Regions from separate parts of the Streptomyces sp. CLV115 genome, predicted to be linked through region 2. Evidence: riboswitches for the same ligand, from Rfam matches in the RefSeq annotation. Region 2 holds a riboswitch; each other region holds the start of a gene.

Region 1 (7,832 bases), on a different contig from region 2:
CGGACATGCGGTCGGACAATGTCCTGGTACGCCCCGCCACGCACGGCATCGGCGGAGTCCGGGTGCGCAGGGCCCGGCTGCTGGTGCCCCGGGCCGGGGAGGACTCCGTACGGCTGCTGCACCGCACCCTGCTCGACGGGCATCTGCTGCCCATCGCCGACGCGTTGCGTCGTCGCACCCGCGCCGGGGCCAGGCAGTTGAGCGGAGGGATCGCCCACGGCTGCGCCACGGCACTGTGCGCGTTGGGCGACCAGGTGGATCTGCTGGCCGCCCGCTGGCGGCAGTTCGCGGACACCGCACCCGGCGGACTCGCGGCACTGGGCGAGGTCGCACGGGTCCGGCGGACACCGGGCGGACCGGAGCGGCTGGTCTATCTGCGCAACACCTGCTGTCTTTACTACACGAGCGCGGAGGAGGTGCGTTGTGCGAGCTGTTGTCTGACAAGCCGCGAGGAGCGGCTGCGCGCGTACGCGAGTCCGAAGTGACGCCGGACACGGGGGGCGACACAACGGAGTGGATACGGGCAACTGACACTCCCTCGCTTCGGACTCAGGGGTGAGGGCCCTCGACGGGCCCTCACCCCTGAGAATCAGGCCCCCGGCGCAGAGCGATGGTGTCGCCCACCTTGATCACCTTCTCGCGGACGGCGACGCCGAAGGCGGAGCCGTCGACGGCGGCCTTCCAGGTGTTGGAGCCGCTGTTGGTCCTGCCGTTGACCGCGGTGATGGTACCGGTGCCCGAGGTGGGGGTCACGCTCGTGACGCAGCCCGCCGGAGAGGCTCCGCTGGTCGCGGCGGCCAGTACCTCCCCGAGGGTCGTGGTCGTCCCGGTCGGGGTGAAGTGCACCGAGCACACCTTCAGGTTGCCGGTGCCGTCGTCGACGGTCAGCGCGAGCTCGGTGGAGGTGCCCGCGGTGAAGGCGGGCTGGGCGACCCACTGCGGAGCGCCCGGGGTGACCGGGACCGGCGGGGCGGCCGTGAAGCCACCGCCGGCGACCGCGCGAAGTGCGTCGATCGAGGAGTAGGGCGACGGTGCGGTGTCGGACGGCTTGTACTTGAAGCCGCCCGCCGGGTCGAACTGGTTCGCGATCAGGAAGTCGATCGGTGTCTTGCCGTTGACGGTGACGAAGTCGCCGGTCTGGGGGTTGATTCCACAGGCGTTCAGCCCCGCCACGCCCCAGCCGTTGGAACTGGTGTTGACCCCGTAGAGGGAGTTGAACGCACCGGTGGTGCCGACCAGTTTGCCCTTGAGGAAGTTCTTGGCCCGGACGACGTCCGCGTCGGTACCGGGAACGCCCGAGACACAGAGGGCGGCCATCGCGGCGCCGGTCATGTCGACGTCGCTCGCGGAGTCGAGAGCCGTGGAGTCGCCTTCGGCCCTGCTGTAGGTCCAGCCGCCGTCGACGTGCTGGTTGGCCCGGATACGGGTGACCACCGAGTCGGTCAGCGACTGCGGGACGCGGGCGCCGTCGGCCCGGGTCCTGGCGCCGCCGAGGGCGAGAGCCGCGAAGACGGTGCCGTTGAAGTTTCCGGACGGGCCGAAGTAGCCGGGCTCGGCGGTCTGCCAGTACGAGTAGATGTCGGCGACGAGGTTGCGGGACGCGGAGACGCGGGCCGGGTCGATGCCGGCGGCGTACGCGTTCAGCGTGCCCCGCTCGTAGTCGGTGACCACGGGGGCGGCGGAGGGCCAGCCGGACGTGGACAGCAGGTTGCGGTAGACGGTGCGGGCGTTCTTCGTGGTGTCACCGCCCGGAGCGACATCGACGACGGCGGTTCCGGACGCCGCGAGGGCGCTGAACGCCCACTCGTTGGACAGGCCGGAGCCGGCGTACGAACCGTCCGCCGCCTGGAGCGACCTGAGATAGGAAACACCGTTGGCCCTGGACTTGGCCACCTGCGCGGGACCGGAGGTCGCGAAGGCGGACGGGGCGGTGAGGGCAAGAGCTCCGCACACTGCCGGCAGCACGAGTGCGAGGCGGCGGGACGCACGAAGACGGGGCATGGCCTGCTCCTGGAATCGGCGGACGCCGGCCTCCGGCGCATGCCGGGCTCTCCGTGCAAGGGCACGGCCGGGCATGGTCGGAGCCGCCGTCCGGAACGCGTGGTACGGCTTCGGGTACTGCTCGCCAGAAGGGCATTCGGGCTCGGAAACGGCCCCCGCCGTCCCACACCGCTGCGCGTCAGCTCCGGATTCACACCGGATTCCCCCATCTGGCAGCCCAGGACGCTACCCGAGTGGTCAAGGGTCCGCCAGCCGTTCGGAGGGGACGGTCCCCGGGTGTCCGGTATTCGTCCGGTGAGGCACACACCATCTTGACCGCCCGCCCGGATCCGTGTTGCACTCCGGCTGACAGACGCTCAGCACCAGGGGAAGCCGGTCGAATTCCGGCGCTGACCCGCAACCGTAGGCCCGGTTCGTCCCGGGTGAGCCGGAATGCCTGGAGCAGGGACAGACACACGAGGAACGCCGTCGCGGACTACGGCGTGGTCGTCGCACCCTTCCCCACGGCACGGCAGCCGCGCGGGGGCGCATCGCCACGTACGCAGCCGTCCGGCAGGGACGAGGGGCCGCGTGGGGATCGACCAGCAGTCGAAACGGCGGACGAGCAGGAGACAGCGGCTGCTGTCCCTCTTGACCGCTTCGCTTCTGATGCTCGGTGCGGGAGTGGCGTTCTCCACTGCCTCACCGGCGGGTGCCGCCCCCGTCGAGCAGTGCACCGCCACGACCGGCGCCATCGTCGCAGTGGACTTCGGCCCGTTCGGCGGCCCGGTGGTACGCGGCTGCGACACCACCCCCACGACCGGCTACGAGCTGCTGCACGAGGGCGGGTTCAGCACCACCGGCACCGTCCACGACGGCGACGGATTCATCTGCCGGATAGGCAACGGTTCGTTCGACACCGGCACGGAGTACCCCACTCCGGACAAGGAGGACTGCGTCCTCACCCCGCAGGCCACCGCGTACTGGTCGTACTGGATCGCCTCGCCCGGACAGAAGAACTGGACCTACAGCCCTCTCGGCGCCATGTCCCGCACCCCCGAGGACGGCGACGTGGACGCCTGGGTGTTCGGCGGTACCGACGTCGGCGGCACCACCGGCAAGCCCACCTTCTCTCCCGACGACGTACGGGCCGGGGGCGGTGTTCCCACCACGGACCCGACCGGTCCGACGAACCCGCCGACCGTGCCTCCCGGCTCGGTCGACGTGGCCGCCGCCACCCGCTGGCTCACCGGGAACCTGACGGACGAGGAGCGTGTCGTCGACGCGGGCACCACCACTGCGAACCACCTGCTCACCACCGAGGTCGTCTACGCCCTGGCCGCCGCCGATCCCAGGAGCCCGGCGGCGCGGAGGGCCGCCGCGTTCCTGGCCGCACCCGCGCAGACGGACGCGTACGCGTACCCGGCGGGCAGGGACGGGATTCCCGACGTCTCGGCCGCCGCACGTCTGGCGCTCGTGGCCGAGGCCACCGGCAAGGACCCGCGCGACTTCGGCGGGCACGACCTTCTCGGGGACCTCGTCAAGTACGTCTGCCCGAGAGACATCGGTGACGGCGAGACGATCCCCGGTTGCCTCACCAAGGGCGACTTCCGCACCACCGGGCAGGCCGACGCCCAGGCCATGGCCGTCATCGCCCTGCTGAACGGCGGTGTGGTGCCCCCGGCCGACGCCGTGACCCGGCTGACCGGGCTCCAGTGCGAGGACGGTGGATTCACCGGCATCCTCATCCGGGCCGGTGAGTGGTGCGACAGCGACGCGAGCTCCACCGGACTGATCACCCTGGCCCTCAAGCGGGCCGGCGGCCACGACGCGGTGGTCGGCAAGGCGCGGGCCTATCTCAAGAAGTCCCAGCTCCCGACCGGCGCCTGGCCCTCCGCGTCGTACCTGACGACCGGCAGCACGGGCCCCACCGGCTGGGCGGCACAGGCCCTGCGCGCCCTGGGCGAGACGACCCGGGCCGACGCCGGTGTCTCCTGGCTCTCCAGGCAGCAGCTCCCCGGTGGCGGCTTCGGCTTCGAGCAGGGCGAGACCGAGCCCCGGTTGTTCGCCACCACCCCGGTCGTCGTCGCGGGCGCCAAGAGCGACCTGGTCGCGCTGACCACCGAGAAGACCGACCTGCCGACCATTCCTCCGGCAGGTGGCGGGCCCGACCTGAAGAAGGGCACGGCCTACCTCACCGATCACGAGCGGCTGATGCAGGGCCACTACTACGAGAACGCCGAAGGATCCGGATTCGCCGACTTCGGCATGACCATCGACGGCGCCTACGCACTCGCCGCGACCGGCCACGACAACACCGCTCTGCGCACCATCGTGGACTTCCTCGACAAGGGCGGCAAGGACGGCAAGGGCCGCGACATCCACGACTGGACGCTGATCGGCACCAAGTACGCGGGGGGCGGCTTCATCGGCAAAGCGGCCCTCCTGGCCGAGATCGTGGGCCGCGACCCCCGCGACTTCGGCGGGCAGGACCTGATCGGCGCGCTGGCCGAGGCGGTCTGTCCGGCGAAGACACCGACGCCGCGCCCCTGCGCGGCCAGGGGCAACTACACCTACGCCACGTCCGTCTTCTCCCAGTCCCTCGGCGTCATGGCCCAGGTCCGCGCGGGCGAGACGGCCGCCGCGGCCGAACCGATCGCCTATCTCAAGAGCCTTCAGGAGCCCTCGGGTGCCTGGCCGAGCCTGATCGGTGAGAAGAGCGACGCCGAGGTCGACTCCACCGCGATCGCCGCCATGACCCTGGACCTGCTGCCCGACGCCGCCTCACAGGCGGCCGTGGACAAGGCCCTCGCCTGGCTGGCCGGCCGGCAGCTGGCGGACGGCGGCTTCCCCGGTGCCTCGGGCAACTCCGTGAACTCCGCCGCTCTGGCGGTACAGGGACTGTCCCTCGACGCCACGAAATACGCGGGCGGCATCGCCGAGGCCTGCAAGTTCCTGGCCTCTCAGCAGAACGCCGACGGCGGATTCAATGTCGTCAAGGACGGCCGGTCCGGATCCGACGTCCGCGCCTCGACCCAGGCCGTCGGCGGCGCCACCGGCATCTCCTTCGGCACCCTCACGCGCAGCCTCGACGGCACAGCGCCGGAGCCCACACCCAGCAACTCCGGCCGGCCGTCCGGCTCGCCTCCGGCGCCCGACATCGTGACCCCGGGCGAGGAGACGGGCGGAGCGGGTGCGGACGGCAGCCCGGGTCCGGGCGGCGGCCTGGCCTCCACCGGCACACAGATCGGCGGCCTCGCCGCAGCAGCCGTGGTGCTGGTACTCGGCGGCTGGGGCGCGACCCGCGCCGCCCGGCGCCGCCGCGAATCCACCGGGAGCGGGGCATGAGGCACAGTCGTGTCCTGCGCGCCCCGGCCCGTACCGCAGTCGCCCTGGGGCTGACGGTGGCGGCGTTCACCGCCACCACCGCCCCGGCCGGGGCCGCCCCGCAGCCGATGGGCCGGTGCACCACCTCCTCGGGTGTGGTGCTCGCCGTGGACTTCAGCCATTGGGGCGGGCCCGTCTACCGCTCCTGCGGGTCCACTCCCACCACCGGTTACGAGCTCCTCAACCAGGGCGGCTGGCGGACCACCGGAACGGGCCACGACGGCGCCGCCTTCATCTGCCGCATCGGGTACAGCGGGCATCAGGGCGGCAAGCAGTACCCGACGCCGAATCAGGACGACTGCGTCCTGACGCCGCCCGCCTCCGCCTACTGGTCGTACTGGCACGCCGATCCGGGGCAGAGCACCTGGGAGTACAGCCAACTCGGCGCCATGCTCTACAAGCCGAAGCCCGGCAGCGTGGATCTGTGGATCTTCGGCGGGACGAACATCGAGGGCACCCGGGGCCGTCCCACCATCACGCCCGATCAGCTGCGCGCCAAGAACACGAGGCCCACCGGCGGCGGCAAGCCCGTCCCCGAGGACACCCGCACCGCGGCGCCCCTTCCGCCGAACGCCGACACCGGCCCCGCACCGGAGAACCCGCCCCCGGCGGGCCCGAAGCCACCCGCGACGACGCCACCACCGAGCCCCTCGGCCTCGCGGAGTGCGTCGGCCTCGGCGAGCCCCGCCGGAAGCGCCTCGCCGGCCGCCTCAGCATCGCCGCCGCCCAGCACGCCCGCTTCCGGCCCCGGAGTCGTCGACGCGGCGCCCGCGGCCGACGCGAAACACGACGTGGGCTCGTACCTGCCCGCCCTGGCGACCGCTGTGCTCGTCCTGCTGATCGGCGGTTCCGCCTGGTATGCGGCGAAGCGCCGCCGCACGGAGTAGCCGCGTGCCCCGTACCGCCAAGGGTGCGGCCGGGCCGCCCGCGTCCGGCCTCGCGCCGGACCGGGTCGGCCGCAGGCTGCCCCGTACCCTGCACCCCGTCGCCTGGTGGATCTGGGCCCTGGCCCTCGCCACCGCCGTCAGCCGTACGAACAACCCACTGCTGCTGCTCCTGGTCCTCGCGGTCCTCGGACACGTCATCACCATGCGCCGGACGGACGCGCCCTGGGCCAGAGGCTTCAAGTACTACCTCTGCCTGGCCCTGACCGTCGTGGCGATCCGTGTGGTCTTCCGCGCCGTCTTCGCCACCGGCATCACGCCCCACGACCACTTCCTCTTCTCGCTCCCCCACATCCCGACCCCCGGCTGGTACGCGGGCATCCGACTCGGCGGTCCGGTGTCCCTGGAGGCCTTGCTGTCGGCCGCGACCGACGGGCTGCGCCTGGCCTGCATGCTCTGCTGCATCGGTGCCGCCAACACCCTCGCCAACCCCAAGCGGGCCCTGCGCGTACTGCCCGGAGCCCTGTACGAGCTGGGCGTGGCCGTCACCGTCTCCATCAGCGTGGCACCCCAACTGGTGCAGAGCGTCCAGCGCGTGCACCGGGCCCGGCGGCTGCGTGCCGGGCGCTCCAAGGGCCTGCGAGCCCTGCGCGGCATCGTCGTCCCCGTCCTCGAAGACGCCCTCGAACGCTCCCTCCGGCTGGCCGCCGCCATGGACTCCCGCGGCTACGGACGCGCCGGGACCGCCACTCGCCGCTCCCGCCGTGCGACCGGCGCTCTCATGCTGCTCGGCATGTGCGGCCTGTGCGCCGGCGCCTACGGGCTTCTCGACGCCACCGCCCCGGCCGTGCTCGGCTTTCCCGCCCTCGCGGCCGGCGGACTGCTGTGCGTGGCCGGACTGCGCCTCGGCGGGCGCAGGATCACCCGCACGACCTACCGGCCCGACCCCTGGCGGGCCGCCGAGTGGGCCGTCGCGGGCTGCGGGGTCCTGTCCGCCGTGCTCCTCTTCGCCAAGGCCGGCTTCGACGCGGCCGAGCTGAATCCCTCCATCTATCCGCTCGGCTGGCCGCCGCTGCCACTCGTCCCGGCCGTCGCGATCCTCCTCGCGGGAGCCGCCGGATTCCTGGCCCCGCCACCGAGCACTCCCGTCCGTCCGGCCGTCCCCGCGCAGCGCACCGAGGAACCCAAGTGATCACCTTCGACCAGGTCACCGTCCAGTACGAGGACACGGCCGGACCCGTCCTGCGGGACGTGAACCTCACCGTGGAGGAAGGCGAACTCTGCCTCGTCGTGGGGCACACCGGCGTCGGCAAGTCCACCCTGCTGGGCACCGTCAACGGCCTCGTCCCCCACTTCACCGGAGGCACCCTCTACGGGCGCGTCACCGTGGACGGACGGGACACCGCGGACCATCCGCCCCGCGAACTCGCCGATGTCGTGGGCGTCGTCGGCCAGGATCCCCTCGACAGCTTCGTCACCGACACCGTGGAGGAGGAACTCGCCTATGCCATGGAGCAGTTGGCCGTTCCCCCGGCAACCATGCGCAAACGCGTGGAGGAGACCCTCGACCTGCTCGGTCTC
Region 2 (7,832 bases):
TCAGGACCGTGAAGGGGAGCACCATCACCATGTAGAAGAGCGTCAGCGGGACCAGGCTGTTGAGCATGTCCGCGTCGCGGACCAGCATGTAGATCGCGATGACCATGACTTCCCACGGCGCCATCTGGGCGATCATGAAGACCAGGATCAGGCCCTTGCGGCCCTTGAACCGCATCCGGGCCAGCGCGAACGACGCGAAGAGCGCGATGATCAGCGAGAAGGTCACGGCGAGCAGCGTGACGGTGAGCGAATTGCCGACCAGCTTCAGGAAGTTCGGCGCGTGGTACGCCGTCTTGAAGTGCTCGAACGTGACGTCGGTCGGGAACCAGACCGGCTTCTCGGTGATGATGTCGCCGGTCGGCTTGAACGCCGTGCTGAACATCCAGTAGACGGGGAAGACCAGGCCGGCGAAGAGGATGATCGCCGTCGCGTTGGGCCAGATGCGGCCGAACAGTGAGCGCTTCACAGCTCGTCCTCCTCTTGCTTGAGAACGATGCGGAGGTAGTACGAGGTGAGCCCCAGCATGATCAGGATGGTCAGCAGCGAGATCGCCGCGCCCATGCCGTAGTGCTGGTTGCCGACGCCCTCGACGAAGGCGTAGACCGGCAGCGTCTCGGTGAGGCGGTTGGGGCCGCCCTCACTGATGGTGAAGATCTGCGGGAACGCCTTGAAGACCCAGATGACTTCGAGGAAGGTCGTGGCGTAGAGGAAGGGCCGCAGGAACGGGAACGTCACCGAGGTGAAGCTCTTCCAGACGCCGGCGCCGTCGAGCGAGGCGGCCTCGTAGAGCTCCTTGGCGATCGTCGTGGTCGCCGCGTACAGGTTGATCGCCACGAACGGGATGGACTGCCAGACGATCAGCAGGGTGACCACGAAGAACGTGGAGAACTGCGATCCGGTCCAGTTGTAATCGGCCATCGAGTGCCAGCCGAGGTGGTCCAGCACGTAGTTGACCACGCCGAAGCGCGAGGCGAACAGCCACTGGAACACGGTGGAGGCGGCCACGACCGGCATCGCCCAGGCGAGCACCAGGCCGATCATCAGCGTGAACCGCATCCGCTTGCCGAGGCGGGCGAGCAGCAGACCGATCAGTGTGCCGAAGACCATGATCAGGACGACGTTGACGCCGGTGAACACGATCGTGCGGAGCGTGACTCTCCAGAAGTCCTCACCGGTGAGGATCTCCTGGTAGTTCTTGAAGCCGTTCCACTCGGTGACATGCTGGATCAGCTGTCCCATATTGAGGTTCTGGAACGACAGCATGACGTTCTTCACCAGGGGATACCCGAGGAAGAGCGCCGTCACCGCGAGTGCGGGGACCATCAACAGGTACGGCGCTGCGCCGATGCCCGGTTTCCGCTTGCTGCCCCCGTGCTGCCCGACGGGTGGTTTCCCGTCCTGCCCGCGGGCTGCGGCCGTCTTGGCCACATCCGAGGGTTCGGTCTGCACTGCCATGCTCGCCATCTCTTCCAACAAAGCCCTACACGGAACGGGTGCGTACAGCCGGGGGGGGGGGTGGGGCCCCCCCCCCCCGGCGCGGGACGCGCTTCTGCGACTACTGCTGCTGGCTGAGGCGCTTGTTGAGCTCGCCCTCGACCTGCTTGGCGGCCTCGGCGGACGACTTGCCCTGCAGGACCAGCGTCATGTAGGTCTTGATCGGGTTCGGGGGGTTCTCGACCGGCGCCCACTCCGGGATCAGCGGCGTGGTGCCACCGGACTTGGCGGCGGCCGGACCGGCGGCCTCGGCGGCGGGCTGGCCGACGGTGTACTTCTGCATGGCGTCGTTCTTGGGAGACCAGCCGGCCTCCTTGATGAGCGCGCCGTCGTTCTTCTCGGAGAGCGCGATCTTCAGGAACTCCTTGGCCAGGTCCTGGTTCTTGCTGCCCGCGGCCACGGCGAGGTTCGAGCCGCCGAGGAAGACGCCCTCGGGCTTGTCGGCCGTCTCACCGGGGATGGTGAAGAAGCCGATGTCGTCCTTGAGCTTCGGGTTGGCCTTGATGGCCGTGCCGGCCTCGTAGCCCATCGCGAAGATGGCGCCGGTCTTGCCCTTGGCGAAGACCTCGGCCTGCTGCGGGGTGGCCTCGTCCTTGTCCTTGGGGGCCTTGGAGAAGTCCTGGTACTTCTTGTACAGCTCCATGGCCTCGCCGACCTTGGGGTCGGCCAGGTTGGAGACGTACTTGTCGCCTTCCTTCTTGACCGGCTCGACGCCCTTGCCGACGAGCAGGCCGTCGAAGAAGTACCAGTTCTGGCCGGGCAGGTAGACCGGCTCGGCGTCGCCCTTCTTCTCGATGGCCTCGAAGGCCTTGAAGAGGTCGGCGCGGGTCTTCGGCGTCTCGGTGACACCGGCGTCCTTGAAGACCTTCTTGTTGTACATGACGACGCGGTTGCCCACGTACCACGGCAGGGCGTACTGCTTGCCGTCGTAGATGGAGGGCTGGTTGACGCCGTCGGCCCAGGCGGAGCCGATCTCCTTCTTCAGCTCACCGAGGTCGGCGAGGCCGCCGGTCTTGGCGTACGCCGGGGTCTGGGTGTTGCCGATCTCCAGGACGTCCGGCGGGTTGGACTCGGAGAGGGCGGTGGTGACCTTCTGCTGAATGCCGTTCCAGTCCTGGACCTCGATCTTCAGCTTGGCCTTGGTCTTCTTCTCGAACTCCTCGGTGACCGTCTTGGTCCAACCGTCCGGGTTCGAGCCGGACATCGTCCATACCGTCAGGGTCTGGCCCTTGTACGCGTCCGGACCGGCCTTCTTGCCGCTGTCGCCGCCGTCGTCGGACCCACACGCCGCGAGGCCGATCATCATGCCCGCGACGCCGATCGCCGCGATGAGCTTGCGCTTCACGCCAAACCCTCCTCAGGGATACTGCAACCCCGCCCACCGCGAAGACATTCGACGAGTACTGCTGGGGCTGGACCTGGTCTTTAATGGTTTAGACCAGTACGGGGAGCTTGGCCTAGACCTTTAGGGGTGTCAAGGGTGTATAAGAAGTGCACTCGCGTCCGTTATAGGACCGACACCTAAGGGAGGGCGACCAGCCGTGACGGGACCGTGCCACCATGTGAGCCGCGACAGACGGAGGAGCCGGTGACGGCAGCAACGCAAGCGTCGGGAAGGCGGACCATGGGTGCCGACGGGGGCAGTACGGAGAACGAGACGGGCGCGGCCACACGGACGGCACGCGTCCCGAAGTACTACCGGCTGAAGCGACATCTGCTCGACATGACGGACACCATGCCGCCGGGCACTCCCGTGCCGCCGGAGCGGACCCTGGCCGCCGAGTTCGACACCTCGCGCACCACCGTGCGCCAGGCGCTCCAGGAGCTGGTCGTCGAGGGCCGGCTGGAACGCATCCAGGGCAAGGGCACCTTCGTGGCCAAGCCGAAGGTCTCACAGGCGCTGCAACTGACCTCGTACACCGAGGACATGCGCGCCCAGGGCCTTGAGCCGACGTCCCAGCTGCTGGACATCGGCTATGTGACGGCCGACGACACCCTCGCGGGACTGCTCGACATCACCGCGGGCGGCCGGGTGCTGCGGATCGAGCGGCTGCGGCTCGCCAGCGGCGAGCCGATGGCGATCGAGACCACCCACCTTTCGGCCAAACGCTTTCCGGCGCTGCGCCGTTCACTGGTGAAGTACACCTCCCTCTACACCGCGCTCGCGGAGGTGTACGACGTCCGGCTGGCCGAGGCCGAGGAGACCATCGAGACCTCGCTGGCCACCCCGCGCGAGGCCGGGCTGCTCGGTACGGACGTGGGCCTGCCGATGCTGATGCTCTCCCGGCACTCGATCGACGGACAGGGCGAACCGGTGGAGTGGGTGCGCTCGGTCTACCGCGGCGACCGGTACAAGTTCGTGGCGCGCCTGAAGCGGCCCGCGGACTGAGTCCGCACCACCGGTCGGCCCCCGTGGAACGCATCGCTCCGCGGGGGCCTTTCGCGTGTCCTGGTGCGGACCGGCCATCGTATGTCCGGCCGGATTTCGAGCATGGGTGCCCACTCGGCCGACCGTTGCCGGACCGCAATGCGGACGGGGGGTGACGCTGACCGGAAACCTCCCCTAGATTTCCTGCGCATTACAAGGTGCTCAGCGAGGGGACGGAGTCGCCACATGCCAGCAGGACCAGAAGGAAAACCACCCACCGTCACACCGGTGCGGGTGGTCATCGCCCTCTGTCTCGTCGCGCCGTTCGTGGCGATGCTCTGGGTGAGTTCGTACGCGAAGGTGGACCCCACCTTCATCGGCATTCCGTTCTTCTACTGGTACCAGATGCTCTGGGTGCTCATCTCCACCGCGCTCACGATGACCGCGTACAAGCTGTGGCAGCGTGACCAGCGCGCCCGCAAGGGGGGTGCGTCGGCATGAAGGACGGCGTGAACGGCGTCGCGCTCGGCGTCTTCATCTTCTTCTTCGTGGCCGTCACGGTCATGGGCTTCCTGGCCGCGCGCTGGCGCAAGGCCGAGAACGAGGCCAGCCTCGACGAATGGGGCCTGGGCGGACGGTCCTTCGGCACCTGGGTCACCTGGTTCCTGCTCGGCGGCGACCTGTACACCGCGTACACCTTCGTCGCCGTTCCCGCGGCGATCTACGCGGCGGGCGCGGCGGGCTTCTTCGCCGTGCCGTACACGATCCTCGTGTATCCGCTGATCTTCACCTTCCTGCCGCGACTGTGGTCGGTCTCGCACAAGCACGGCTACGTCACCACCTCGGACTTCGTCCGCGGGCGGTTCGGCTCGAAGAGCCTCTCGCTGGCGGTCGCGATCACCGGCATCCTCGCCACGATGCCGTACATCGCGCTCCAACTGGTCGGCATCCAGGCGGTGCTGGACGTGATGGGCGTCGGCGGCGGCGAGAACACCCACTGGTTCGTCAAGGACCTGCCGCTGCTGATCGCGTTCGCGGTGCTCGCCGCGTACACCTACTCGTCCGGGCTGCGCGCGCCCGCGCTGATCGCCTTCGTCAAGGACGGGCTGATCTACCTGGTCATCGCGGTGGCGATCATCTACATCCCGATCAAGCTCGGCGGCTTCGACGACATCTTCGCCAAGGCGGGCGAGGCGTTCTCGCAGAAGAACGAGGCGGCCGGAAAGCCGGTGGCCGGACTCGCACCCGGTGAGGCGGGCCAGTGGGGCTACGCCACCCTGGCACTGGGCTCGGCGCTGGCGCTGTTCATGTATCCGCACTCGATCACGGCGACGCTCTCCAGCCGCAGCCGCGACGTGATCCGGCGCAACACCACGATCCTGCCGCTGTACTCGCTGATGCTGGGTCTGCTGGCGCTGCTCGGCTTCATGGCCATCGCCGCCGGGATCAAGGTGGACAACGGCCAGCTGGCCATTCCGCAGCTGTTCGAGAACATGTTCCCGGACTGGTTCGCGGGCGTCGCGTTCGCCGCCATCGGCATCGGCGCGCTGGTGCCCGCCGCGATCATGTCGATCGCCGCGGCCAACCTGTTCACCCGCAACATCTACAAGGACTTCCTGAGGCCGGACGCGACCCCGGAGCAGGAGACCAAGGTCTCCAAGCTGGTGTCGCTGCTGGTCAAGGTCGGCGCACTGGCCTTCGTCCTCACCATGGACAAGACGGTCGCGATCAACTTCCAGCTGCTCGGCGGCATCTGGATCCTCCAGACCATGCCGGCCCTGGTCGGCGGCCTGTTCACCCGCTGGTTCCACCGCTGGGCGCTGCTCGCGGGCTGGGCGGTCGGCATGGTGTACGGGACGGTGGCCGCGTACGGGGTCGCCAGTCCGACCCAGGCGCACTTCGGCGGCTCGTCCAAGGAGATCCCGGGAATCGGCGAGATCGGCTACATCGGTCTCACCGCGTTCGTGCTGAACGTGGTGGTGACGGTGGTGCTCACCTTCGTCCTGAACGCCCTGAAGGCGCCCGCCGGGATCGACGAGACCTCCCCGTCCGACTACACCGCCGACGCGGGCGACCCGGGCGTCGCCACCGAGCTCCCGCCGGCCACCGCGGGGGCTCCGGGCGGCCACTGACGACCGTCGCCCACGGCCTTCCGACGGCCCGTCGAGCCCCCTGCAACGGGGCGCGGCGGGCCGTCGGCGTGATCCGGCCGGGCGGCCCGGGAAAGGGCCGCACGGCCCGTTCTGTGGGCCCGACTCGAACGCACGACACAACATGTGGGGGCTTCCTCATCGGGCAGCCCCCACATGTATGCTCGTCCTCGCTGTCGCCGCAGGGGAATCCGGTGCGAATCCGGAACTGTCCCGCAACGGTGTATTCAGTGCGCTTTTGTGCACCCCCGAGTCAGTCCGATGACCTGCCGGCAGCGCATCCGGCTCGACCGAACCGGATGCCCAGACGTCCGGGCCTCGCGGTTGGGCCGGTGGACGCCGTGCGGAGTGCTGCCCTGTCCCGGGTGTGCTTGCGCAGGGCTGCCCCGTTCCCCGCCGGCCCCGAGCCGAGCGAGGGAGAGCACCACGTGACCATCGCGCCAGCCGATCCGGCTTCAGTCGCCGTGTCCGCAGCAGCCGAGTCCGAGGCCGCCGCACAGGACGGACCGGGAACCGCACTGCTGCGGACCCTGACCGACCTGACCGCCGATCTGCCCGACACCGACCCCGGCCGGGTCGCCGCCGCCGCGCTGCGTGGCCGCAGCGCCCGCGCGGACGAGGCCGAACTGCGGTCGCTGGCCACCGAGGCCGCCGCGGGGCTGATCTCCGAGGACCCCGCGTACTCCCGGCTCGCCGCCCGGCTGCTGACCCTCGCCATCGCGGACGAGGCGGCCGGCCAGGGCGCGGTCTCCTTCTCCGCCTCGGTCGCCGTCGGCCACCGCGAGGGCCTGATCGCGGACCGTACCGCCGCGTTCGTCGCCACCCACGCGGCCGCCCTCGACGCGTTGGTGGCCCGCTCGCTCGCCGACGGCGCGGACGACCGCTTCGGCTACTTCGGGCTGCGGACCCTGCACAGCCGGTACCTGCTGCGCCACCCGCACACCCGTCAGGTCGTCGAGACGCCCCAGCACTTCATGCTGCGGGTCGCGGCCGGGCTGGCCGAGGACGAGTCGCAGCGCGCCGTGGACGAGGTGGCGGCGCTGTACGGGCTGATGAGCCGGCTCGACTACCTGCCCTCCTCCCCCACCCTCTTCAACTCCGGCACCCGGCACCCGCAGATGTCCTCCTGCTACCTGCTGGACTCCCCGCTGGACGAGCTCGACTCGATCTACGACCGCTATCACCAGGTGGCGCGGCTCTCGAAGCACGCGGGCGGCATCGGTCTGTCGTACTCCCGCATCCGCTCCCGCGGTTCGCTGATCCGGGGCACCAACGGGCACTCCAACGGCATCGTGCCGTTCCTGAAGACGCTCGACGCCTCCGTCGCCGCGGTCAACCAGGGGGGCCGCCGCAAGGGCGCCGCCGCCGTCTACCTGGAGACCTGGCACGCGGACATCGAGGAGTTCCTGGAGCTGCGCGACAACACGGGTGAGGACCAGCGGCGCACCCACAACCTCAATCTGGCGCACTGGATCCCGGACGAGTTCATGCGCCGGGTCGACGCGGACGGCGACTGGTCGCTGTTCTCGCCCGCCGACGTGCCCGAGCTGGTCGACCTGTGGGGCGACGAGTTCGACGCCGCGTACCGGGCGGCCGAGGCCAGGGGCCTGGCCCGCAAGTCGATGCCGGCGCGCGAGCTGTACGGCCGGATGATGCGCACCCTCGCGCAGACCGGCCAGGGCTGGATGACGTTCAAGGACGCCTCCAACCGGACCGCGAACCAGACCGCCGAGCCGGGCAGCGTCGTCCACTCGTCGAATCTGTGCACCGAGATCCTCGAAGTCACCGACGACGGCGAGACCGCGGTCTGCAACCTGGGC
Region 3 (7,832 bases), on a different contig from region 2:
CAGCAGATCGGCCAGCAGCAGGAAGACCGCCCCGCCCAGCGCCGTCACCGGCAGCAGCCTGCGGTGGGACGCGCCGACGATCAGCCGGGCGGCGTGCGGAACCATCAGGCCGACGAAGCCGATCGCCCCGCTGTAGGCGACCAGCACGCCGATGATCAGTGACACCAGCACGAAGACCCCGCCCCGGAATCGTCCGGGGTCCAGGCCGAGGCTGCGGGCCCCTTCCTCCCCGGTCAGCAGCAGATCCAGCGGACGGGCCAGGCTGATCAGGAGCACGGCACCGACAGCCAACACCACTGCGGGCAGCGCCAGTTGGTCCCAGCGGGCGCCGCCCAGGCCGCCCAGGGTCCAGAACAGGATCGCCCGCACATGCTCGGCCCGCGAGGACAGCACCAGGATCAGGCTGGTGAACGCGGACAGCACGTACTGGATCGCCACCCCGGCCAGAATCAGCCGGCCCGTCGTCATGGTGCCGCCGCGCCGGGCCATCGCGTAGACGGCGACCAGTGCGGCCATGGACCCGGCGAACGCCGCGACGGGCAGCGCCACGTCGGTGGCCATCCCGGCGCCGACCCCCAGCACGATCACCATGGCGGCGCCCGCCGACGCCCCGGACGAGGCGCCCAGCAGGAACGGATCGGCCAGCGGATTGCGCACCAGCGCCTGGAGCACCGCGCCCGACAGGGCCAGCCCGGCGCCGACGACGGCCCCGAGCAGCACCCTGGGCAGCCGTACCTCCCACACGATCGTGGGGAACGCGCCGGAGCGTTCACCGCCCAGGACCGTACGCAACACCTCTCCCGGCGGAATCCGTACCGGGCCGAGCGCCAGACCGGCCACCACCGTCGCGAGCAGCAGCACCACGAGGGCGCCGATCACGACGGGGGTCGAGCGCAGGACGGACTCGGGGCCGGGGCGGGCGGGCCCCGCGCTCACAGTGTGCCGGGGTGCAGTTGCCCGGCCAGGTCCTGTACGGCGTCGGCGACCCGGACACCGAGCACGGCCGAGGACAGCGGGAGTACCGCGAACTTCTTGTTCTTGATCGCCGGCACGTCCGCGAGTGCCGGGTCGTTCAGCAGCCGCTTCTTCTTGGCCTCGACCGTGGTGCCGCCGTAGTCGTAGATCACGACCACTTCGGGCCTGCGCTTGATGACCTGCTCCCAGGACACGTCGCCGAAGGTGGCGTCGAGGTCCGCGAAGACGTTCCGGCCCCCGGCGAGCCGGACGATCTCGTTGCCGACGCCCTTGCCGCCCGCAGTGAACGCGGAGCTGTCGCCGGAGTCGTACACGAACACCGAGGGATGTGCGGAGCCCTTGAGCTCCGTTCCGACCGTCGTGATCTTCCGTCGTTCCTCGGCGATCAGGCTCCTGCCGCGCTCCGGAACGCCGAAGACCCTGGCCACCTGGGTGATCTCGGTGGCGAGCTGATCGACGCCGACCTTGCCCTCGGTGCAGTTCTCGATATTCAGCCGGGTGTTGATGCCGTCCTTCTGGAGCCCCGCCCGGTCCTGGCCCTTGGCCTTGTCGAAGGCGCTGGCGTACCCGCCGTAGACGAAGTCGGGGTTGGCGCCGAGCAGTACCTCCTTGGAGGGGTACTCCTTCGCGAGCACCTTGGTCCTGTCGTACGCGGACCGGTACTCCGGCAGGATGCTGTCGTCCAGGTAGGCGGTCCCGGCCAGCCGGTCCTGGAGCCCGAGGGCCAGCATGATCTCGGTGACGTGCTGGTTCATGGTGACGACCCGCTTCGGCGGGGCGTCGAAGGTCGTCTTCGTACCGCAATTGGTGACGGTGTAGGGGAAACCTTCGGCGGCCGGTGCGGCCTCTGCCCTGCTCTCGCCGCCGGTGCCGCAGCCGGTGAGCGGCAGCAGGAGCAGGGGTATGAGCGCGAGGGGTACACGGCGTATCGGGGGCATGGCCGAGCCTTTCCGGGGGATGTCCTCGTCCCCTGGTTGTACGAGAAGGCGGCGCGGCCAGTATCTGGCTTCCGGGCTGTGTGCAGCCCGGTCACAGTGGCGGGACCGTACCGGATTCACACCGGTTTCCTGACGCGCGTCGCCCGAGATTTCGCAGGCCATTCTGTCAGACCGCGTATTCCGCAGGTCATGCCCCTTGGGTTGCCGGCTCCGGACGCCGACGTCCGCGAGGACGGCCGGCACTGCGGACAGGTTTCGCCCGGACCGGGAGGGTCGCCCGCCCCGTCAGCGGCTCGGTGGGCACCGGTCAGCTCTCGACCTCGGTTCTGTCACCGCCCCAGAGGGTGTGGAAGGTGCCGTCGCGGTCGACGCGGTGGTAGGTGTGTGCGCCGAAGTAGTCGCGCTGGCCCTGCGTGAGGGCGGCGGGGAGGCGTCCGGCGCGCAGGGAGTCGTAGTAGGCGAGGGCGGCGGCGAAGGCGGGGGTGGGGACGCCCTGGGCGGCGGCGGTGGCGATCACGGTGCGCCAGTCGTCCTGTGCGGCGGCGATCTCTTCGGCGAAGCTCTTGTCGGAGAGGAGGCTCGCCATCCGGGGCTGGGCCTCGTAGGCGCTGGTGATCCTGTCGAGGAACGCGGCCCGGATGATGCATCCGCCGCGCCAGATCGAGGCGACCCTGCCGAGATCGATGTCCCAGTCGTATTGCCCGCTGCCGGCCGCGATCTCGTGGAAGCCCTGGGTGTAGGCGACGATCTTCGAGGCATACAGTGCCTGCTCGACCCGGTCGGCGAATGCCGCCGCCTCGTTCTCACCGAGCTTGCGGGCGGTCGGTCCGGCGAGGTGGCGTGAGGCATCACGGAGGGCGGCGTGGCCGGAGACGGAGCGGGCGAAGACGGCCTCGGCGATGCCGGAGACCGGAACGCCCAGGTCGAGGGCGACCTGCACGGTCCAACGGCCGGTGCCCTTCTGCTCCGCCTGGTCGAGCACGACATCCACGAAGGGCTTTCCGGTCGCCGCGTCGACATGGGAGAGCACTTCTGCTGTGATCTCGATGAGGTACGAGTCCAGGCGCCCGGTGTTCCAGACCCGGAAGATGTCCGCGATCTTGGCGGGAGAGTATCCGGCCACGTCGCGAAGCAGCTGGTAGGCCTCGCCGATGAGCTGCATGTCCGCGTACTCGATGCCGTTGTGCGTCATCTTCACGAAGTGTCCGGCGCCGTCAGGACCGATGTGCGTGACGCACGGGGCGCCGTCCTTGGCCTTCGCGGAGATCTTCTCCAGCATCGGTCCGAGCGAGTCGTAGGACTCCTTGCTGCCGCCCGGCATGATGCTCGGTCCGTCGAGCGCGCCCTCTTCGCCGCCCGAGATGCCGGTGCCGACGAAGTGGATGCCCTGCTCTCGCAGTTGCCTCTCCCGTCGGCGGGTGTCCTCGAAGTGGGCGTTGCCGCCGTCGATGACGACATCGCCCTCTTCCAGGAGCGGGGCGAACTCCTGGATCACCGCATCGGTCGGGTCGCCCGCCTTGACCATGATGACGAGCCTGCGCGGACGCTCCAGCGCCGCGACGAACTCCTGCGGGGTGTGCGCGGGTACGAAGGAGCCCTCGTCGCCGAACTCCTCGATCAGCGCGTCCGTCTTCGCGGCCGTCCGGTTGTGCACCGCGACCGTGAATCCGTTGCGGGCGAAGTTGCGTGCGAGGTTGCGGCCCATGACCGCGAGACCTGTGACGCCGATCTGTGCAGTGCCGCTCATCTGTGTGCTCTGCAATCTGTTTCGGGGATGCCCGGATCTTCGGCAGTGCCGGGATCTTCAGTATGGGCACGGGGTGCGGCAACGGCCTGTTCGGCATCGCCCGGATGGAGTCACCTGTGTATATTAGGAAACCGCCTAGGACCTCTAGGTGGGTTTCGACGGAGGTGGCGAATGGTTCGCGCGGGTCTCACGACCGAACGCGTGGTGGCGGCGGCGGCCGATCTGGCCGACTCCATCGGCTTCGACAAGGTCACCATCTCCGCGCTGGCCCGCGGCTTCGGGGTCAAGGACGCCAGCCTGTACTCCCACGTCAAGAACCTGCACGACCTGCGTGTCCGGGTCGCGCTGCTGGCCGCCGGGGAGTTCATCGACCGGATCGGCACCGCGGTCGCCGGCCGGGCCGGGAAGGACGCGCTGGTCGCGTTCGCAGACGCCTACCGGGCCTTCGCGCTGGAGCGGCCGGGACGGTACGAGGCGACGCAGATGCGGGTCGACCCCGAGATCGTCGCCGGGTCGGCCGCGTACCACCGCACCATCGAGACCACGGGTGCGATGCTGCGCGCCTACGGACTGTCCGAGCCCGATCTGACGGACGCGGTACGGCTGTTGCGCAGCACCTTCCACGGATACTGCGCACTTGAGGCGAGCGGCGGCTTCGGCGCGCCCCGCGACGTGCAGAAGTCCTGGGAACGCTCCGTCGAGGCCCTGCACTTCCTGCTGGAGCACTGGCCGTCCGCCACCGGTGAAGGCACCGACGAGGGGGAGAACGGACATGACTGACCACATGCTGCCGGAGCGCACCGGGCATCTGAAGGTGCCCGGCGCGACGCTGTACTACGAGGTGCGCGGCCGGGGCCCGCTGCTGCTCCTGATGCCGGGCGGCAGCGGCGACGCGGGGCTCTACGACCGGATGGCGGCGCGGCTGGCCGACAGCTGGACGGTCGCGGCCTTCGACCCGCGCGGCTACTCGCGCAGCCTGCTCGACGGCGCGCCGCAGGAGCAGCGGGTGGCGGTGCACAGCGACGACGCCCACCGGCTGATCGAGCTGCTGTCACCGGACGGCGGTCCGGTGGCCGTGTTCGGCTCCAGTTCGAGCGCGATCGTCGCCCTGGACCTGCTCTCCCGTCACCCGGAGCGGCTGCGCCGAGTGGTCGCGCACGAACCGCCGTCGGTGGAACTGCTGCCCGATCCGGAGCGGGGGCGGAAGCTCTTCGCCGCGGTGCGCGACTCCTTCCGCAGGGGCGGGGTGGCCGCGGCGCTGGCCACCATGACCGAGGGACTGACGGACCCGGAGGCGCCCGAACCGGCCGGGGGCGGACACCGGGAGGCGCCCGGAACCTCCGCGCGGGAGGCCGAGGCGTTCCGGCGGACGGGGGTCAACCTCCCGGTGTTCCTGGAGCACGTGCTGTGTTCGTTCAGCGGGTACGTGCCGGACCTGGCGGCCCTGCGGCGTGGCGGGGAGAAGCTGGTCATCGGTGTCGGGGAGGACTCCCGCACCCTGCTCACGGCGATTCCCGGTGCCCGGCTGGCGGACCGGGGGATCGGCGGGCTCGTGGAGTTCCCCGGCGGGCACACCGGTTGTGTCGAGGACCCCGAGGCGTTCGCCGCGCGACTGCGGGAGGTGCTGTCCGATCCGGCGCCGGAGGGGACACGGATGCCTCCGAACGACAATCATCGGCCGTGATCCGTTTCCACAAACATCTCGTCACGCACCTTTGAATTCGCCCTTTTGGCGGATGAGTTGGCAATGGTTCAGGTAGGTCTCCTGTCAAAGGTCTGGTGCCGGACCATCTGGGGCGCCACCCTGGCTTCGGCGTCCCGACGACGCATCCGAATCCGGCGAAGGCAGGCAGATGACACCGATCACCCGCAGGGGATTTGTGGCGCTCGGCGCGGGCGTGGCGGCGGGAGCCGCCATGCCCCCGGTGACCGCGGGCGCCGCGGTCCGGACGGGCACCGCGACCGCGACCGCGGCGACCGGCACCATCAAGGACGTCCGGCACGTCGTGGTGCTGATGCAGGAGAACCGCAGCTTCGACCACTACTTCGGCACGCTCAAGGGCGTACGCGGCTTCTCGGACCGCTCCGGGATCACCATCGGCGGCGGTCGCAGCGTCTTCGACCAGCCCAACGGCACGGGGCGGCAGTATCCCTGGAAGCTCAGCGCCACTCCGGCCGCGGGCGGCGCCGATCCCGAGACGATCGCCCAGTGCAACGGCGATCTGCCGCACAGCTGGACGTCCCAGCACGCGGCCTGGAACAAGGGCCGGATGGACAACTGGGTGACGGGTGTGGGGAACGTCCGCTCGCTCGGCCATCTGGAGCGCTCGGACATCCCCTTCCACTACGCGCTCGCCGACAACTACACGGTGTGCGACGCCTACTTCAGCTCGGCGCTCAGTGCCACCGGCCCGAACCGCACCTTCCTGTGGAGCGGCAAGGTGGACGCGTCCAGCAAGGACGGCGGTGACGAGTCCGGACTCACCTGGGAGACGTACGCCGAGGCGCTGCAACGGGCCGGTGTGTCCTGGCGCGTCTACCAGAACGCCGACGACAACTATGGCGACAACGGCCTCGCCTATTTCCGGAAGTTCACGGACGCGCCGGCCGGCGACCCGTTGCACGACCTCGGGATGGCGTCGGTGCGGAAGGTGACCGGCTCCACCCCCGACGACATCGCCGCCGCCATCAAGGCCGATGTGGTGGCCGGTACGTTGCCGCAGGTGTCGTGGGTCGTCGCCAACCAGGCCTTCTCCGAGCACCCGTACGCCCCGCCCGGCGACGGAGCACACTTCGTCGACCTCGTGTACCGGGCGCTCGCCGCCGATCAGGACGTCTTCGACTCCACGGTGCTCTTCCTGAACTACGACGAGAACGACGGTTTCTTCGACCACGTACCGCCCCCGTCGCCGCCCGCCGGAACCGAGGGGGAATTCCTCGGCGGAGTGCCCATCGGCCTCGGCTTCCGCGTCCCGATGATCGTCATGTCGCCCTGGACCCGCGGTGGCTGGGTCTCCTCGGAGGTCTTCGACCACACCTCCGTGCTGCGCTTCCTGGAGACCTGGACCACGGCTCTCGGGAAGCCGGCGGCCTGTGCCGGTATCAGTGCCTGGCGGCGCAGGGTCTGCGGGGACCTCACCGGCGCCTTCGACTTCGCCCATCCGGTGAACGGAGTGCCGTCCGGCCTGCCGGCCACCCCGGTGATCGGGATGAACACCTGCGGCCCCCTGCCCAACCCCGTTCCGCAGAACAACGCACAGCCCGTGCAGGAGCCCGGCACCCGGCCCGCCCGTGCGCTGCCCTACCAGCCCGGCGGTGATCTGGACCGGCTGGAGTTCGGTGCCGCGGGAGTCGTCAAGCTCTGGCTGACCATGACCAACAAGGGCGCACCGGCGACCCGGGCCGCACACTTCTCGGTGCACCCCAACGCCCACCGTTCGACGGTGCCGTGGCAGTACACCGTGGACGCGGGCGGCACCGCCACGGACTTCTTCAACATCGGCACGGCCAACGGCGACGGCAAGTACGACTTCACCATGGCCGGACCCAACAGGTTCCTGCGCCGGTTCACCGGCGACGCGACGGCGGCGGGCAGATCCTGCGAGGTGGCCGCCCGTTACGCAGAGGCACCGGACACCAGCAGGCCCGCCCTCTGGTTCACCTTCACCAACACCTCGGCGAGTGCCGTCACGTTCACCGTGACCTCCGGCCAGTACCGGAGCGACGGCCCCTGGACGTACACCGTCCCGGCCGGCGGCAGCAAGGAGGACTACTTCAACGCGGTGGCGCTGACCAGGGGCTGGTACGACTTCACGGTGAAGATCAGCGGTGACGCCTCCTGGTCGCGGCGGTACACCGGACACATCGAGACGGGCGCGGCGAGCGTCAGCGGCTGAGCCGCGGGGCGCGTGGTGGCCGCCGGCCGAGGGGCGGATCCGGCCCCCTCGGCCACCACGCGTACCCGGACGTCAGCCCGCGAAGACGGTGTCGTGCTGATCGGGGATCACACTGCCGTCGCCACGGAGCACCGGGCCCGGGGTTCCGTCCGACGCGGTGTAGCCGGTGGTGGCACACGGATAGGTGCCGTTCAGCCGGCCCTTCGGCGCGATGAACATGGGGTTGACCAGCCACTTGCCGTCCGCGTCGTCGTAGGAACGGCACATCAGCTCGGC

The links. A riboswitch is a leader RNA that binds a small molecule or an ion and turns the genes downstream of it on or off. The one in region 2 is predicted to bind cobalamin.
Region 1: another riboswitch for cobalamin. It lies ahead of AADR41_RS09680 (hypothetical protein); the one in region 2 lies ahead of AADR41_RS08645 (ribonucleoside-diphosphate reductase subunit alpha).
Region 3: another riboswitch for cobalamin. It lies ahead of AADR41_RS09700 (ABC transporter substrate-binding protein); the one in region 2 lies ahead of AADR41_RS08645 (ribonucleoside-diphosphate reductase subunit alpha).

Annotation. Positions count from the first base shown of each region.
Region 1 is NZ_JBCEWQ010000018.1:11,190-19,021, reverse strand. It holds gene AADR41_RS09685 ((2Fe-2S)-binding protein) at 1-485, shown strand, start outside; gene AADR41_RS09680 (hypothetical protein) at 577-2,001, opposite strand; cobalamin riboswitch at 2,112-2,250, opposite strand; gene AADR41_RS09675 (prenyltransferase/squalene oxidase repeat-containing protein) at 2,572-5,328, shown strand; gene AADR41_RS09670 (hypothetical protein) at 5,325-6,254, shown strand; gene AADR41_RS09665 (energy-coupling factor transporter transmembrane component T) at 6,226-7,443, shown strand; gene AADR41_RS09660 (ABC transporter ATP-binding protein) at 7,440-7,832, shown strand, end outside.
Region 2 is NZ_JBCEWQ010000015.1:52,833-60,664, forward strand. It holds gene AADR41_RS08615 (carbohydrate ABC transporter permease) at 1-466, opposite strand, end outside; gene AADR41_RS08620 (carbohydrate ABC transporter permease) at 463-1,455, opposite strand; gene AADR41_RS08625 (extracellular solute-binding protein) at 1,556-2,839, opposite strand; gene AADR41_RS08630 (GntR family transcriptional regulator) at 3,119-3,883, shown strand; gene AADR41_RS08635 (DUF3311 domain-containing protein) at 4,109-4,363, shown strand; gene mctP (monocarboxylate uptake permease MctP) at 4,360-5,994, shown strand; cobalamin riboswitch at 6,173-6,300, shown strand; gene AADR41_RS08645 (ribonucleoside-diphosphate reductase subunit alpha) at 6,441-7,832, shown strand, end outside.
Region 3 is NZ_JBCEWQ010000018.1:20,200-28,031, forward strand. It holds gene AADR41_RS09695 (FecCD family ABC transporter permease) at 1-897, opposite strand, end outside; gene AADR41_RS09700 (ABC transporter substrate-binding protein) at 933-1,913, opposite strand; cobalamin riboswitch at 1,952-2,104, opposite strand; gene gndA (NADP-dependent phosphogluconate dehydrogenase) at 2,221-3,660, opposite strand; gene AADR41_RS09710 (TetR-like C-terminal domain-containing protein) at 3,832-4,440, shown strand; gene AADR41_RS09715 (alpha/beta fold hydrolase) at 4,433-5,344, shown strand; gene AADR41_RS09720 (phosphocholine-specific phospholipase C) at 5,514-7,556, shown strand; gene AADR41_RS09725 (haloacid dehalogenase-like hydrolase) at 7,629-7,832, opposite strand, start outside.